One region of the Neobacillus sp. S1227 genome, then DNA from elsewhere that is predicted to be linked to it. Evidence: predicted binding sites of a transcription regulator. Region 1 holds the regulator's gene; each other region holds the start of a gene.
What was found. Region 1 encodes Rex, which represses fermentation and respiration genes when NADH is low (regulators of the CRP and FNR family bind a similar motif). Its sites were predicted from a motif close to TTGTGAAATATTTCACAA; they were not measured.
Positions count from the first base shown of each region.

Region 2: a site for Rex is predicted at 1,651-1,668, ahead of ACZ5AE_RS25025 (cytochrome ubiquinol oxidase subunit I). Genes of this name have one in related genera too.
Region 3: a site for Rex is predicted at 2,202-2,219, ahead of ACZ5AE_RS27690 (AtpZ/AtpI family protein). Genes of this name have one in related genera too.
Region 4: a site for Rex is predicted at 1,840-1,857, ahead of ACZ5AE_RS20335 (nitric-oxide reductase large subunit). Genes of this name have one in related genera too.

Region 1 is NZ_AP038276.1:253,826-258,027, reverse strand. It holds gene ACZ5AE_RS01435 (lysostaphin resistance A-like protein) at 1-186, shown strand, start outside; gene ACZ5AE_RS01430 (YdiK family protein) at 183-383, shown strand; gene ACZ5AE_RS01425 (DUF4395 domain-containing protein) at 589-1,014, opposite strand; gene ACZ5AE_RS01420 (redox-sensing transcriptional repressor Rex) at 1,168-1,821, opposite strand; gene moaC (cyclic pyranopterin monophosphate synthase MoaC) at 1,854-2,342, opposite strand; gene ACZ5AE_RS01410 (ABC-F family ATP-binding cassette domain-containing protein) at 2,506-4,202, shown strand, end outside.
Region 2 is NZ_AP038276.1:4,965,955-4,970,156, forward strand. It holds gene ACZ5AE_RS25020 (cytochrome d ubiquinol oxidase subunit II) at 1-274, opposite strand, end outside; gene ACZ5AE_RS25025 (cytochrome ubiquinol oxidase subunit I) at 271-1,620, opposite strand; gene ACZ5AE_RS25030 (GNAT family N-acetyltransferase) at 1,918-2,460, opposite strand; gene ACZ5AE_RS25035 (putative ABC transporter permease) at 2,684-3,265, opposite strand; gene ACZ5AE_RS25040 (TetR/AcrR family transcriptional regulator) at 3,588-4,193, shown strand.
Region 3 is NZ_AP038276.1:5,574,275-5,578,476, forward strand. It holds gene ACZ5AE_RS27670 (F0F1 ATP synthase subunit B) at 1-103, opposite strand, end outside; gene atpE (F0F1 ATP synthase subunit C) at 345-557, opposite strand; gene atpB (F0F1 ATP synthase subunit A) at 615-1,328, opposite strand; gene ACZ5AE_RS27685 (ATP synthase subunit I) at 1,455-1,823, opposite strand; gene ACZ5AE_RS27690 (AtpZ/AtpI family protein) at 1,826-2,050, opposite strand; gene ACZ5AE_RS27695 (S8 family serine peptidase) at 2,411-4,202, opposite strand, start outside.
Region 4 is NZ_AP038276.1:4,065,439-4,069,640, reverse strand. It holds gene ACZ5AE_RS20350 (hypothetical protein) at 1-1,238, opposite strand, end outside; gene ACZ5AE_RS20345 (DUF2249 domain-containing protein) at 1,252-1,458, opposite strand; gene ACZ5AE_RS20340 (DUF2249 domain-containing protein) at 1,483-1,719, opposite strand; gene ACZ5AE_RS20335 (nitric-oxide reductase large subunit) at 1,946-4,202, shown strand, end outside.

The DNA.
Region 1 (4,202 bases):
TACTCGGCGATGGGCTTTACCTTTGCTTTTCTTTATGTAAAAACTAAACGGATCCTGGTGCCGATTTTCGCCCATGTATCTATGAACACGATGGTCGTCCTTGTTCAGTCGGTTTATAAGGATGACATTGAGCGGCTGATGCGTGAGGCAGAGGCAGTTCAAAACTTTATCGGAGGATTTCTATGAGACGTTCACCTTTGTTTTCCGGTTTGATTTATTTAATACTTGGGGCCCTGTTCACCTATTTTGCCATCGATGATGTTCAAAACAATGGCTGGGGCTTCTTTAGTTACCTTTTGGTCATCCTGGCCACCTTTGACTTTGGATCAGCCTTAAAGATGATTGTTTTTCATTTTAAATATAAGGGGCAAATGAAGAAATGAGGCTGTCACATAAACAGCCTCTTTCTTATTAATCTCCGGTTTCCTTTAGCGCATTCTGTTGATAGGTTTTAAAGAATACATCACAGAACGCCCTCGACAAGGTCAACACAATACCGACCGCAACTGCAATCCCCTTATCCTTAGGACTAGGTAAAATGTAAGCAAAAAAACAAAAAAAGAGGCTGAATAATTCAGACCTCTAACTTTATTGGTTCGCCCTTTTATAACGGTATTGGTTCCACTGATAATGAATAAAACATCCGATGCAAAATCCAAGTATCGCGATAAAGGCGGCCACAGCAACCATAACCGTAAATATATAGCCTACAGTATTCCATCCCAGCAGGAATCCTGCAAATCCAATTCCCAAACACGATACGGCAATTTTTTGATTAAATTGCTGCTGCTCCCAATCCTCCGGTATATAAGCCTTTGGATCCTTTCTTAAAAACAGTTTTGCTATTTGCATAATCGGATTAAATCCGAATAAAAGACCAAACATACCGGCACTAAACGGCACTAACAAAAACCATTCCTGTCCGGATAACCATGTTAACACAACACTTATAACAATCACCCACTGGTTTGTTTTCACTAACGGCCGTGGGATTGAGCGAACTGTTTTTGTCATTTTAATCCCAACCTTCCCTATTGGATTACAATACTTATTTGTAAATTCATTTTACCCGCTTTAACTTCTTTTGTATAGTGAGCTGTATAGGAAAAATGTTTCCAAACGAAAAATGGGCCTCTCACCTATTTTGGCGAGAAGCCCATTTATTATTTATTCTTCAACTACTTCGCTTGGATAATGCTTTAAAAAGTAAACAAGTGACTGCAGCTCCACCGCCAAGTCAATATGATGCACGCGGATAGATGGAGGGACATTCAGTCTTGCTGGTGTAAAGTTTAAAATCCCTTTTACCTTCGTATTCACTAGCTTGTCTGTGATTTGCTGAGCAACCGGAGCCGGCACCGTCAAAATCGCCACCGAAATATTTTCCTCGATCAAATACTGCTCTAAATCATCCATCGAATAAACGGGAACATTGCCTATTGAACCGCCGATTTTTCCGGGATCCACATCGAAGGCGCAAGAGATTTTTGTGTTATTATTTTTTAAAAAATTGTAATGTAAAAAAGCAGTGCCGAGATTACCCACCCCGATTAACGCTACCTTTGTTAATTCATCCTGATCAAGAGTTTTCCGGAAAAACGATAACAAATAGTTTACGTTATAACCGTACCCTTTTTTTCCAAGGGCACCAAAATAAGAGAAATCCCTGCGAATTGTTGCCGAATCGACCTTTACTGCTTCACTTAATTCTGCAGATGACACCCTTTGCTTGCCAGAAGAATGAAGGTTTTGTAAAAATCGATAATATAAGGGCAGACGCTTTGCTGTTGCCTGTGGTATTTTCATCGTTTCATTGGACATATTTCTCCCACCCTTCAATATTAATAGATATATTAGATTTCTCTTCTAAAATCACCGTTTTTGCCGCCAGTTTTTTCCACCAAAAAGGTTGGTCCGATCACCATCCCTTTATCAACTGCCTTGCACATATCATAAACGGTTAGGGCACAAGCAGAGGCGGCTGTTAGCGCTTCCATCTCAACCCCCGTACTGCCTTTAGTTTTAACTGATGCAGCAATATGCAGTGTATATTGTTCCTGCCCGGCCTGCTCCCAGAAAAAATTAATATTGATACCTGTTAATGGAATTGGGTGGCACATTGGAATGATATCCCATGTCTTTTTCGCCGCCATCACCGCAGCAACCTGGGCAACTGCTAAGACATCGCCCTTTTTCATTTCGTGGTTTGTGATTTTTTCATAAATTTCAGAGCTTACTGTTATGCTGGACTGGGCAACTGCCGTGCGTGCCGTTTCTGGCTTATCGCTGACATCAACCATCTTGGCCCTGCCTTCTTCATTAAAATGAGTAAATTCAGCCATATAAGAAATCCTCCTACAAAAAATAATACAATATTTTTATGTCCATGTGTGTGAAACTTTGAACTATCAGTATATTTTTTTATAATTCCATTAAAAATTTCACTTCATTGCCGACAATCGGTTAATACGGTACACTATTCGTAAGGTATTAGAGGTGAAAAAAATGATTTTATTACAGGTTAATCAACTACAAAAATATTATGGTGCTGAACTTATTTTATCGAATATAAAACTAGAATTACAAACCCGTGACCGTGTTGCCCTTGTCGGACGGAATGGAGCGGGGAAATCAACGTTATTGAAAATCATCGCCGGCGAAATAGGTTATGACGGCGGGGAAATCATCAAACCAAAGGATGTTACCGTTGGTTATTTGGCGCAAAATACGGGTTTGGAGTCCAATTTGTCCATTTGGGAGGAAATGCTGACGGTTTTTGAGAACCTGCAAGCGATGGAAAAATCGCTCCGGAAGCTGGAACAGCAAATGGCTGACCCTGCTGTTTTCGGAGACCCAGAAAAATACAAACGAGTATTAAAGGAATATGATGAATTGCAAGTTAAATTTAAAGAGCAAGGCGGCTATCAGTATGAGGCCGATATCCGCTCTGTATTGCATGGGTTAAATTTTTCTGACACGACGTTAATGATTTCAAGTCTAAGCGGCGGACAAAAAACGCGTCTCGCGCTAGGCAAACTGCTGCTGACAAGACCTGATATTTTAATTTTGGACGAACCTACCAACCATTTGGATATCGAAACCCTTTCCTGGCTGGAGCAATATCTGCAGGGTTATGAAGGCGCAATTTTAATTGTTTCGCATGACCGCTATTTTTTGGATAAAGTCGTCACTGAGGTATATGAACTATCACGCCGCCTGATTCAGCGATTTACCGGTAATTATAGCTCTTATCTTGAACAGAAAGCCGCCAATTATGAACGCGACATGAAGCTTTATGAAAAGCAGCAGGAGGAAATTTCTGCTTTAAAGGATTTCATTCAGCGCAACATCGCACGGGCCACAACTACTAAGCGGGCGCAAAGCCGGCGAAAGAAGCTTGAAAAAATGGAAATCTTGGACCGGCCATCAGGGGATGAAAAATCCGCTTCCTTCTCATTTGAAATTGAGCGGCAAAGCGGCAATGATGTACTTACTGTTGATTCGGTTGCTGTCGGCTATGATGGCGAGAAGGTTTCCGAGGATATTTCCTTTCGTGTGTATAAAGGCGACAGTATTGCCCTTGTCGGCCCTAACGGAATCGGGAAGTCGACCCTTTTAAAAACTATAATTAAAAAGCTTCCCGCTTTGGCTGGTACCATTCAATACGGGACCAATCTATCCATCGGCTATTACGATCAAGAACAAGCCAACCTAACCTCCAATAAACGCGTCTTAAACGAGCTATGGGATGAATATCCACTGAAACCGGAAAGGGAAATCCGTACGGTGCTTGGGAATTTCTTATTTTCCGGTGACGATGTGCTTAAAAACGTTTTGTCATTAAGCGGCGGCGAAAAAGCCCGCCTAGCCCTTGCCAAGCTAATGCTCGAGAAAGCAAATTTATTAATATTGGACGAACCTACCAACCATTTGGATTTAGACAGCAAGGAAGTTCTTGAGAATGCTTTAATTGATTATCCTGGTACTATTTTGTTCGTCTCACACGACCGTTATTTTATTAACAGAATCGCAACCAAGGTTTTAGAATTGAGCCCCGAGGGCAGCACAGAATACCTTGGCGACTACGATTATTATGTGGATAAAAAGCTGGAGCAGGAAGAACTTACAGCCCTTGCATTGGCTGCCTCCCAGAAGAAGGTTTCTGCGTTAGTGACTGCTGAAAAAAACAGTTATCAACAGGA
Region 2 (4,202 bases), 1.1 Mb from region 1:
CAATACTAGCCGGAACAAGCAGAGTAGACCCGTAGTAATAAGCTGTTTTTGGAAAAAATCCAACCATCCCTACAAAGAAAAAAACTAAAAATACATTGGTAACTTCCCAAACTGGAGAAAGGTAGCGCTGAATCACTCTAGTTAAAATATGCTCTTTTTCCGTAACAACACTGAATGCATTGAAGAACCCAGCGCCAAAATCGATGGAGGCAACAATGATATAGCCAAACAAAAATACGCCTAGAACCGTTATTCCAAGTATTTCGAGCGTCATTTAAGGTCACCTGCCTTTTCCGCGTCGCGGTCCGCCAGTTCCTGTTCAACCGGATTTTTGCGAAACATCCTAATTAGGACGAGAATACTGCCAATCCCAAGGATGAGATAAAGCAACGAAAACAACATTAACATCGTATCGACCTGACCGCTGCCCGTGGCTGCCTCACTTGTCCCCATGATTCCGCGAAGAATCCACGGCTGCCGTCCTACCTCGGTCATCCACCAGCCTGCTTCAATGGCAATCACCGACAATGGCCCACAAAGTACCAGCAGCCAGCCAAACCATTTTTTAAAAATAATCCGCCATTTTCGATGCACACCGAGAACATAGACAAAAGAAAGAAACGTCAAACCCATTCCGATGGTGACCATTGAATCGAACAGGTAGTGAATATAAAGGGGAGGCTCTTCGTTATCGGGGAAACGGTCGAGCCCAATTACTTCTGCATTTGGCTTACTGTGTGCCAAAATACTAAGACCAAATGGAATTTTTAAAGCATATTTCACTTCCCCATTATCAAGAACGCCGTACAGATAAAGCGGTGCACCTTTCTCTGTTTCAAAATGCCACTCCGCTGCAGCTAGTTTTTCATGCTGGTATTCAGCCAGGTATTTTCCGGAAAAATCGCCGATTACTGCGGTGGCCACGGAAAAGATCAGGCCAAGCTTCATCGTTAAAAAAAGAGCCTTTTTATGATACACATGCTTGGAGTCCTTTACGAGAAGGCGGTAAGCCCCGATGGAAGCCAGGACAAACGCAGAGGCCATATAGGCCGTGGACAAGACATGGGCAACTTTTGTCGGCATCGCCGGATTGAACATCGCAACCAGAGGGCTGACATTCACCAGCTGCCCTTTTACAATGTCAAAGCCTTGCGGCGCGTTCATAAAGGCGTTGACGATGGTAATAAATATGGCTGAAAAGGATGCACCCAATGCAACAGGAATTAATAGAAGAAGGTGCTTCTTCTGATTTTTGAAGCGGTCCCAGGTGTAAATGTAGATACCCAGAAAAATGGCTTCAAAGAAAAAGGCGAACGTTTCCATAAACAGCGGCAGGGCAATGACATTTCCGGCCAACTCCATGAAATTCGGCCAGAGGAGGGATAGCTGCAGACCAATCGCCGTTCCGGTCACGACACCCACCGCCACCGTGATAACAAAGCCCCTCGTCCACCTTCTTGCTAATAAAATATAGTGTTCATCCTGTTTCTTGATTCCCACCCATTGCGCAATCATAATCATTAGCGGTACCCCGACACCGATCGTTGCATATATGATATGGAAGGATAGAGTCAGCTCGGTTAAAACCCGGCTGAAGAAAACCGCTTCTTGGTTAACCATTTCTCCTCACTGGACCACCTTTCTAAAGAATTGTTATGTATGTCACATTGGTGGGTAGGAATTTTTTCGCAAGCGTCCTTATGTTCTCCATTCCATCGGATTTTCATTATCCTGAAAAAATCCGGCCAATGATGGATAGTGCCATGATGGCCGCTACGGTAAAGGCGAGCCAAACTAGCATCCGTTCTTGTTTTTTATAAATAGGAATCACTCTCCCATTCAATAATTATTGTTAATTTACTTCAAAATGGTTTTTTATATAAAAACAGAAGAAGAGAAGCGTCTAATTCTTCTCTTCTACTCTATTTCATTTAAAATCGACATCTGAAGATGGTCTTCCCAGTTCCCATTAATCTTAATATTTTTCCGCGCAATCCCTTCTTTTTCAAAACCTGCTTTTTCAAGAACACGGATGGAGCCAACATTAGAAGGCATGACACCAGCGGCAATCCGGTGGAGTCCGAGTTCCTTGAAAGCATAATTAACTACTAGCTTCACTGCTTCCGTCATATACCCTTTTCCGTTGTATTGACGATCAAGGCTGTAACCGATATAACAGCTTTGAAAAGAATCCCTAACTATATCGAATAATTCAATATCGCCAATTAACTCATCCGTTTTTTTTAGAAAGATGCCAAATGAATATTGGGTTTCTAGTTCCCGGCACTGGATAACAAACCGTATCGACCTCAATTGGTGCTCAAATGAGTAAAAGTGCTCACTACGTTTAGGTGAAGTTTCTTGGAAAAACTCCCGGTTTTTGATTGTAATCTGTGTCATCGCTTTCGCATCCTTCTCCTCCAGAAAGCGAAGATAAATCTCCTTTCCTTCCAGTCTCATAATTTTTCCCCTCTCCGATTCGGATATTCCCAATTCTACTTTTATTCTATAAATATATTCACCAGAAAGCATAAAAATCTATATAAACAAAATTACACATTCATTAAAAAAACTCCTTCTTCCTGCGAAAAAAGGAGCAATTGCAAGCTGCTGTGTGACTATGATGTCAAGCAGCCTACTGGAATTATTCAATTTTGCTAACGTTTTCAGAGAACAGCACCTGCTATTCGACAGTATCTAGATTACTAATAGTTTCAGGCCCTTGGACGTACTTCCGTACTGTCAGCGCCAAATCGGCGATGAAATATAACATGAGGGCAGGCCATGTCCAGTTCCATAGCGTTTCTGAAGCCTCATATAATGTGATAATTGCAGGATGAACCCATTTTAGACATATGAGCGAGAGCACACCCCAGCATAGGGAAAATGGCAGACAAATGTGGCCGTGCAACTGCATGGGCATGCCGGAATAATCCCACCACTGCTTCCTGAAAAATTTCTGCAGCAAGGCACCGCTTATGTATTCCACCACGGTGGGAATCGTGAAACATAGCAGCAGCACGATCATCCAATGAAAATCTGATTTAGTCAGCATAACTAGCAGTATAGGCACAAAGCCATACATCGGTTTAAACGGTCCGTACAAAAAATTGGCTTTAATAAAAGTCCCTTTTGTAAAGAAGTTATAGCTGTTTTCAAGCATCCAGCCGAAAAAGGAGTAGATCGTAAAATAAAAAACGATGGAGGCAGCTTCTTCAAAAAGGAAATTTTGCGCATGGATACCATTTAATATGCTAATCAGCATCGCAATCACCTCTTTAAATTAGGAAATCCATCGTTTATGGTTAGCAGAGCCTCGCAAAAATATTCGGAAATTCAATTTTATTTCCTGTTTTTTGGTAATACTTTCGTCATTTTGTCGTTTACTTTCCAAAAAAGAGTCTTACTTTCCAAACCTGCATGTTTACTTTCCTGTTTTGACAAATTACTTTCCAATTTTGATACTTTACTTTCCAACACAAGAATCCTTTTAACCATCTTTCAATAAATCAACAATGTGTTGATTAATATCCGCACCATTTATTATATTTAATTTAGAAAATAAATATTTCTTGGAGGCACTGAAAATGGCTAACCAAACACACGATAAACGAGCTGCCCGAACGAAAATGCTGATTCGTGATGCCCTGACAGAGTTAATGGAGGAAAAAGGGTTCGAAGGCGTAACGGTCAGGGAATTAACAGAAAAAGCGCAAATGAACCGCGGCACGTTTTACCTGCATTACCGGGATAAATACGACTTGCTGGAGCAAAGTGAAGAAGAAGTTCTAAAAAAAATAGAAGGCATAGCAAGTGAAATCAATCCAAAGGATGCACTTCTCTCTATCAATCAGGATGAGCCCTTTCCTGTCATTCTAAGGTTGTTTGAACACTTTCAAGAGAATGCCAGGTTTATGAAGGTTGTTTTAGGTCCAAAAGGGGATCCCTCCTTTCAAGTCAAATTTAAGGAATTAATCAAACAGCAATTTTTTCAAAATATTGCTTTAAAACTTAATGTAGAAGACATGCTAGTTCCTCCGGAATACCTCATCGCCTTTGTCAGTTCCGCCCAATTGGGGCTGATTCAACACTGGCTGAAAACCGACATGGAAAAGCCGCCAAAAGAAATGGCCTTAATCGCTGCGAAAATGATCCTATTGGGACCTGGGCATGTTATCGGGGTTAAAAGATAACAATGAACA
Region 3 (4,202 bases), 470 kb from region 1:
CCAAGAGGACAATAAATACGATCAGCTGGAAGAAGATATCTCCAAAATTAACGTGGCCGCCCGCTTGCTCGGCAGCACCTAATACTAAACTGCTTGTTAACACCCTGGGTTCACTCCTTTCAAGAGTTGCTCACACTAGAAATGCATAAACGAACATAAGTGAAACTCAATCAGTGGGGGTTCTTTTCATCCCCCACTGATTGCTAGTTGAACTTATCGGGCTTTTACGGGCAGTTTAACTACACTGAGTTTCCCCACGCACTAAAGCTTACTGCCCGTTAAAGCGGGATAATAGAATGGCGAAGTTAGATGAATGTCTCTTCGCCATCTGGAGTTTTTAAATTTTATCGGTTTAAGACCATGAACGCGATAACAACGCCGATGATCGGTAATGCTTCTACTAACGCAACCCCGATGAACATTGTAGTTTGTAGTAATCCACGTGCTTCTGGCTGACGAGCGATACCTTCAACTGTACGTCCTACGATAAGACCGTTACCAATACCTGCGCCTACTGCTGCTAGACCAATTGCAATTGCTGCTGCTATAAGATTCATTATTTTGTTCCTCCTTAAAATGTATAAATAAGTTTTATTTTTTATAAAAAAAATATATTAATGGTCATGACTCACTTTGTGTGCCATATAAACCATCGTTAACATAGTAAAGATGTACGCTTGGATCGATCCGACGAAGATCGAGAAGCCTTGCCATACAAGTGTTAGCGGAATGGCGGCGATTGTACCGGCGATTCCTTGGTGTGCTAATCCCGCTGCTAAGAGCGATAGAAGCAATTCACCAGCGTAAATGTTACCGTAAAGACGCAGACCAAGCGTCAATGTGTTCGCAAATTCCTCGATAATCTTTAATGGGAATAAGAATTTCATTGGACTGAAAAAGCCTTCTGCATATCCCTTTGCACCCTTCAACTTGATGCCATAATAGTGGGTAAGACCCAAAATCATGACCGCCAAAGTTAACGTAATCATCGGGTCAGCTGTCGGTGATTTCCACCAAAGCTTTTCGTCAACGACAATTGCGAAAGGAAGACCCAGCATGTTTGATACAAAAATATACATAATTAATGTTATACCTAGGATGTGGAAACGCCCGCCTTCTTTCCAATCCATCGTGCTGTTGATGATGCCCTTAACAAAGTCCATCACCCATTCCATAAAGTTTTGCATCCCCGTAGGTTTCATTGCCAGTTTGCGGGTTGCTAATACGGCAATAAGAAAGACAATCGCACTAGCAATTGTGATCATCAGAATGTTCGCTGCATTAAACCACAGGCCAAACAATTCAAATTCAGGAGCCCCATGATGCATATAAACTCACCTCGCTTCCCTTCATTACCATAGTTAACCGGAATTTTATTGCGAAATTCCGAACGCTTAAAGCTAACTGCGCCTGTTGAACCCCCCTATAGGATTTGTCCAGTCGGCATTTTTGATTTAACCATGCAAAGCATGATAAAAATAATCTATCATAATGACAATGTAGGCTGTCATTAGGCCCAAAACAACACTAACAATTTGAAAATAATCAGGGTATTCTAGCGCAATCATTACCGCAATTGCCGCGATCGCCATTCTTTGCAGCGAGCCCAATGATTTGACCTTTTTTCCTGCCGAAACGGCTTTGTCAAATTTCTCTGTTTTTCTCACTAACATCCAAAGCATAAAGAAACTAAAGCATGTCCCAAGGATCAACCCAAGGAAAGTCGTTTTGTATGTAGTGAAGCCCCAGCCAAGAACATAGATGGACAACAAGTAAAACATCCATTTCCTCTGCCTGTTGTACATTTCTCTGAAATCTGGCATGTTTATTTATCTCCTGAATAGAAATGGCGGATTGACACAAGCATGGAATAAACCCCCGCCGCAAGGCCTAGAAGCAGTCCAATTATCAAGAAAATTGGTTCTGTATCCCATTTCTCGTCCAGCCATCTTCCGGCAAAGATGCCGATGAGGATGGAACCGACCAGCTGGGAAACAATGGCAGACATTAAAGCCATGGCTTGAAATGGATTGCGGTTCTTTTTCATAATAAAATCATCCTCACTTGGCAGAGAATGAAAAACAAAAAGGTGATAATGATAAATCATGAGTGGGCTTTTGTCAAATTAATTTTTGATGAAAACCCTACCACCCACACCCTTTGTTAGCATACAATAGGCACCTTGCGTTGTCAATGAATTTACGTGAATTATTCCACAAACAATTTCCCAATTTTTCATATATCTTGGAAGTCCAAGTCACACTCTTATTGTATTGTAATTCTTGAAGTTTTTTTGGCAATTTTGTGTCCATTTTGTGAACGTTTTATTCTGATTTTTGAAAAATTTCCCGAAGGTTAATCAGGATTTCGGGCGGCATTCTCACTTCGTTTACCGCCCTAATTTTTTGTCTTAATTTTTATAAATTGAAATCATCGTTTCAATAAAATCCTCTTTCCCAGACTTTTTGGCGAAGACTTTGGCTCGGTAAGTTCCTTCATATGGGAGGTCTTCAGCTTTGAAGGCTTTACGGATTAGTCCCTTCTTTACATCCGTGCTTGTGTCGAGAAAGCCGACAAAGCGGTAATCATCAGGGTTGAATAGGGCAATTCCAAACTCCTCCGCGCCCCCCGGGACGTAGACCTCATACTGGTAAGTGCCCGGCTCATCCCCTTCCGCAAAATCAAAGCCCATTATCCTTGGATATCCCGGCTCCTCAAGAACATACAAAAACGGGATTTGAATGGACTGGCTCCCGGCATGTAATGTTAGAAAGCCATCGTGAATTTTCCCTTTAAAAATCTCCGGGTCGACTGAGAGCTCTACGGTAATTTCGCGCGTTTCTGCCGGTTCCAGTGTAACTGCCAGCGGAAAGCGCCACTCGAGGCCGTCGATGTGCTGCGGAATATCAAACGTGTAGCGTTTTGGATTGTCGCTGATATTTTCGATTTTTAATTGCGCTTTATGTACATTTTTCAGGCTGCTAAACTTTCCGAACCTGATACTGCCCGGCATGACCAGCGATTCTGTTTGGATCGCGTCATCTACCCGGATGCGGCCAGCCCCCTGCTCGTACGTGCGGTAATAGGGTCCGGGGGTAAGTTGGGGTTTACCTTTATTGATGCCGCCGATTGGGTCAATTCTGATTGGTTTGCTGGTTGTTTCTCCCGGGCTCGTGCTGCTTGGCTCGCTTGGCTCTTTTACCAACGGTTTGGCGGTATTCATCAACGCCGCTTTAATCTGCTCCGGCGTCCAGTCCGGGTGGGCCTGCTTGATCAAAGCGCAGGCACCTGCCACATGTGGTGCTGCCATGCTCGTCCCCTGCAGGCTTAAGTAGCCGCCGGGAATGGTCGAGTTGATGGCCACCCCCGGAGCGACGAGGTCCGGCTTGATATCCCATGTTTCTGTGACTGGCCCCCTGGAGCTGAAGTCAGCAAGCCGGTCAATTTCTTCATTTATTTTGAGCCTTGCCGTCAATCTGTTGTTTGTTAATTTTTTTCGTAAAAATTCTCCCTCGCTTTTAGTGATCGACCCAATCGGAATATCCACGGGTGCATCGAGATTGCCAATGAAGGTGCCTTTGAGATTGTTTGCGACCACGACCGCCTTTGCCCCCGCTTCATGGGCATTTTTTGCTTTTTCCGAAAAAGTTAACTCGCCGCGCTTCATTAGAACAATTTTCCCCTGAACGTTCTCGAGTTCGTTGGGTTGGCCGATGCCGCCGTCGACGATTGGGAGTGTCCGGTCAAGCGACCAATCCCCCGACCCCTCCATTGGCTGGACCCGGAGCGGGTTTTGCATTCCTTCTATTAATAATTGGGGAATTTCCATTGTAGGCGTTGAGGCCCCAACCGAAATGGCTTTCGCCGATGTTCCTGGGGAACCGACCGTCCACACATTTGGTCCGGAGTTGCCCGATGCAGCGACAGCGACGATCCCATTCTCGACGGCACGGTCGAGCGCCAGACTGATCGGCAGGTCTGGACCGTTGATGCTGTTTCCAAGCGAGAGATTCATGATGTCGACTTTGTCCTTGATGGCCTGATCAATCGCTGCCAGCACCTGCTCGGTCGTCCCCCCGCCGCCTGGACCAAGCGCCCGATACGCAACAATTTTGGCCTCAGGGGCTACACCTCTAATTTTTCCATTTGCGGCAATAATGCCGGCAACATGGGTGCCGTGGATGGTCGCCCGGCCTTGCATG
Region 4 (4,202 bases), 2.0 Mb from region 1:
TTTAGAACACTGAATATGCTGCTTGCAATAAAAAGCATCGCTACAGACAGGCCAAACTGGCCCAAATTAAAGAGAATCACTGTTTTTAATAAAAGTGCCAAAAAGACAATTAGAACGGAGCCAATGAATACTGATAAGACCGGTACAATCAACTTTTCATTCATCATTTCCTTCAACGAAGGAACTTTAACCTTTCCGATTTCTTTACTGTATTTATAGGTCCACCACAGGAATGGAACGATCTTATATAAATATCCGATAATACTTAAAACAATCCACAACAGTATATAGCAATATAGAAGCGGGCCAATAAGACTTGCAAATTTGCTGCTGAACAAGACCATAAAGGCGGCTGCATGAATCACATTCCCAAAACCAATCGCAGAAAGGGCGAAGCAAAATGGCTTATCGAGTTTTTTCTTTAACCTTTTTTTAATGATAATACTAATATGCCAGCTGAAAATAGAGAAGCCGGCCAATTGCAGGAAGAATCCAATCTTTAATAAAATACTGCTGTTAATAAAGAAAGAAATGATTGAAAGGACAAGCCCGGATACATAAATTCCGTACACATATCGGGCCTGCACCATTGGAAAACCATGGGCCAAAGAAAACATCGGCACCATCTTATAGGAAAAGCCAAAGATTAATAAAGTAAACCAACCGGTCAAGCCCAATAAAAGATGGCTTTTAAATATGCCTTGATAATGGTCGACGAGAAAGCCTGTTTTCATACTGTAGATCATCGTTATTCCCAAGAAAATGGTCATAAACAGGCAAACTAATGCCGTTCCCACAAAAGCAGTAAGAATAGTAGGGTTTGCTTGTGTTCTAAGCGTCATCAGCATCTGGAATAGGAACATAAAAATTCCAATTAGGGTAATGACACCAGGAATGACAGCATTTTGCGGTGCTGCATACAGCATCGCCGAAAAAGAGGTTATCCCTGCTGCCGTGATGAAAAATTGAACAAATCCAAATTTCTCATTCCAAATTTTCGTCAAAAAAGCAACCGGAACAAGCTGGTACATTGCACCCATGGCCACCATTAAGGCCCAGCCAAGGATTAAAAGATGGGCTGCCGACCAAAGGGCAGGAATGCGAAAAGCTCCATCCGTCAGCATATTCCCGTTTGCCAACAGCAGAATCTGTGAGGCGACAAGGGCAATTAAACTAAAAAGAATAAACGAAAAAGGCAGCTTAATATTTGTTTCAGTTCCTAGATTCTGAGGAAGCATTCGACTCACCTTCCTAGCGGAAGATTTCTATTTTAAAACTTCCGTCTGGTTGTTGTTCTGTTCTTTGTTGATATCCTAATTCTTCAAGCTGTTCATATAGAAACATCGGTCTTCTATCATTAATAATCGTTAAAACTTCCCCTTCGCCTAAACCTTCTAAAGCGGCTAAGGTTCGCATCATCGGCTGCGGCGGTTCGAGCCCGCGGTTATCTAAAATCATTGCAGATCACACTCCAAATCACTTTTAACTTTTCTTTGTAAAAACTACTTTCCAATGCTTTTTCTCTAATTCTTCTTCTTCATGGGTAAAGCCCTTTGCCTTTAGGACGGTAAATAGAGGCGACGGCTTAAAAGGTGCATGGAGGATGAATACATCTCCAGCATTATTTAATTCTTTTACTGCCTCCATAATCTTTTGAAATGGTTCGAGTTTATTCTTTATATCCTCACGTACATCTAATTCAATTATTCTTTGTTCCATACAATGAACACCTCTTTTATCGTTTGTTTAATAACATTGTAGCAGTGAAATCCCATAAGAAATGTGATTAGCGTCATATCTCGATGGATTTTAATGAAAATAATTCTCAATGTGACAAATTTGTGAAAAAGTATACATAAAGTGATATGTGTGATAAAAGTCACTATTATACGTTTTTTTTTAGACTAAAATACTTCTCGGATTGATAACAGAAAGGATGAAGGAAATGGAAATAAAGCGGGGGACTCAGCCTAAGAGCGTGGTAAAGGAAAATAGAAACGCACTTTTAAAATCCATTTTAATTATTACCATATTAATCAGCTTTACCATTTTGCTTGGCGGAGGCTATTGGATTTTTAAAGAGCAGGCGCCAAGACCATTGGAAGTAACTAATTCAAAAGGTGAAGTTATATTAACGAAAAAATCCATTATGGGCGGACAAGCTGTCTGGCAAAAGTATGGTTTAATGGACTACGGTACCGTTTTAGGACATGGTTCCTATATGGGTCCGGATTATACAGCAGAGGCTTTAAAAATCTATACTGGAGGAATGCAGGATTTTAAAGCGGAACAGCAATATGGTAAAAAATTTGCTTCATTAAGTGAAGATGAAAAGCAGATTATTAAAAACCAAGTTATTAAAGAAATGCGCAAAAATCGCTATGATGCGAGTAAAGATACATTAAAGCTGACAGACGCACAAGTAAATGGCCTTGAAAAAGTTAGGGCTTACTATAAGGATATTTTTACAAAAGGCGACGGCTGGGGGTTAAAAGCCAATCTAATCAAAGATTCTGATATACCATCAACAGACCGTGCCTATGTTGACAAAGGTGACCAAATCAAACAAATCTCTGATTTCTTCTTCTGGACAGCTTGGCTTTCAAGCACGGTTCGTCCTGGAGACAAAATCACTTACACGAATAACTGGCCATATTTTGAAGACGCCGGTAACCATCTATCCTTTTCCGCTATTTGGTGGAGCGGTGCCAGCGTTACAATCCTAATTTTAATGGTTGGGATCATCTTATATCTATTCTATCGTTATCAATTTGGTATGCAGGAAGCATATAAAGAAGGAAACTTCCCTCGTATTGATTTGCACAAGATGCCTGTAACAAGTTCACAGGTGAAAACAGGAAAGTATTTTACGGTTGTATCGGTATTATTCTTTGTTCAGTGTATGTTTGGTGCTCTCTTAGCCCACTATTATATCGAACCAGACAGCTTCTTTGGAATTAAGTGGATCCATGATATTCTTCCATTTAATATTTCCAAAGGCTATCACTTGCAGCTGGCGATTTTCTGGATTGCCACCGCATGGCTGGGCATGGGAATCTATGTAGCCCCTTTAGTTGGCGGTTATGAACCAAAGAAACAAGGTCTTTTAGTTGATATTTTATTCTGGGCATTAGTGGTTCTTGTTGGCGGAAGTATGGTTGGAGAGTGGCTTGGTGCCAATGGAAAATTGGGAAATGCCTGGTTCTTGTTTGGCCATACCGGTTGGGAATATATTGAGCTTGGACGAGTTTGGCAGCTTATCTTAATAGTAGGAATGCTAATCTGGCTGTTTATCGTATTCCGCGGTATCAAAGCAGGGCTTAAGAAAGAGTCCGACAAAGGCGGATTGATACACTTACTATTCTACTCTGCGATTGCTGTACCGGCTTTTTATATCTTTGCCTTATTTATCAACCCAGGTACAAGCTTTACATTTGCCGACTATTGGCGCTGGTGGATTATCCATTTATGGGTAGAAGGTATTTTTGAAGTTTTTGCAGTCGTTGTTATTGGTTTCTTATTAGTTCAATTAGGTCTTGTAACCAAGAAATCAACGTTAAGACAATTATATTTCCAATTAACCCTGCTTCTTGGCAGCGGCGTAATCGGTATCGGACACCATTATTATTATAATGGTTCAGCTGAAGTATGGATTGGTCTAGGTGCAGTCTTCTCTGCATTGGAAGTTATTCCATTGACATTGTTAATTCTTGAAGCTTATGAGCAGTACAAAATGATGCGTGACGGCGGTGTCGACTTCCCTTACAAAGGTACGTTCTGGTTTTTGATTTCTGTTGCGATATGGAACCTTGTCGGTGCCGGGGTACTTGGTTTCTTAATTAATCTGCCAGCGGTAGCCTATTTCGAACATGGACAATTCTTAACACCAACCCATGGACATGCTTCGATGATGGGTGTTTACGGAATGTTTGCCTGTGCAGTACTTCTTTATTCGTTAAGGAATATTGTGAAGCCTGAGGCCTGGAATGACAAATGGCTTAAGATAAGCTGCATTCTGTTAAACATTGGTCTAGCAGGAATGGTCTTATTGTCCTTGCTTCCAGTTGGATTTATGCAAATAAAAGAGGCATTTTATCACGGATATGCAGCAAGCCGCGCTTCCTCCTTCCTGCAAAAGGATCTGGTGCAAACCATTTTAACCTGGCGTGCGGTACCTGACACCATCTTCTTAATCGGTGTAA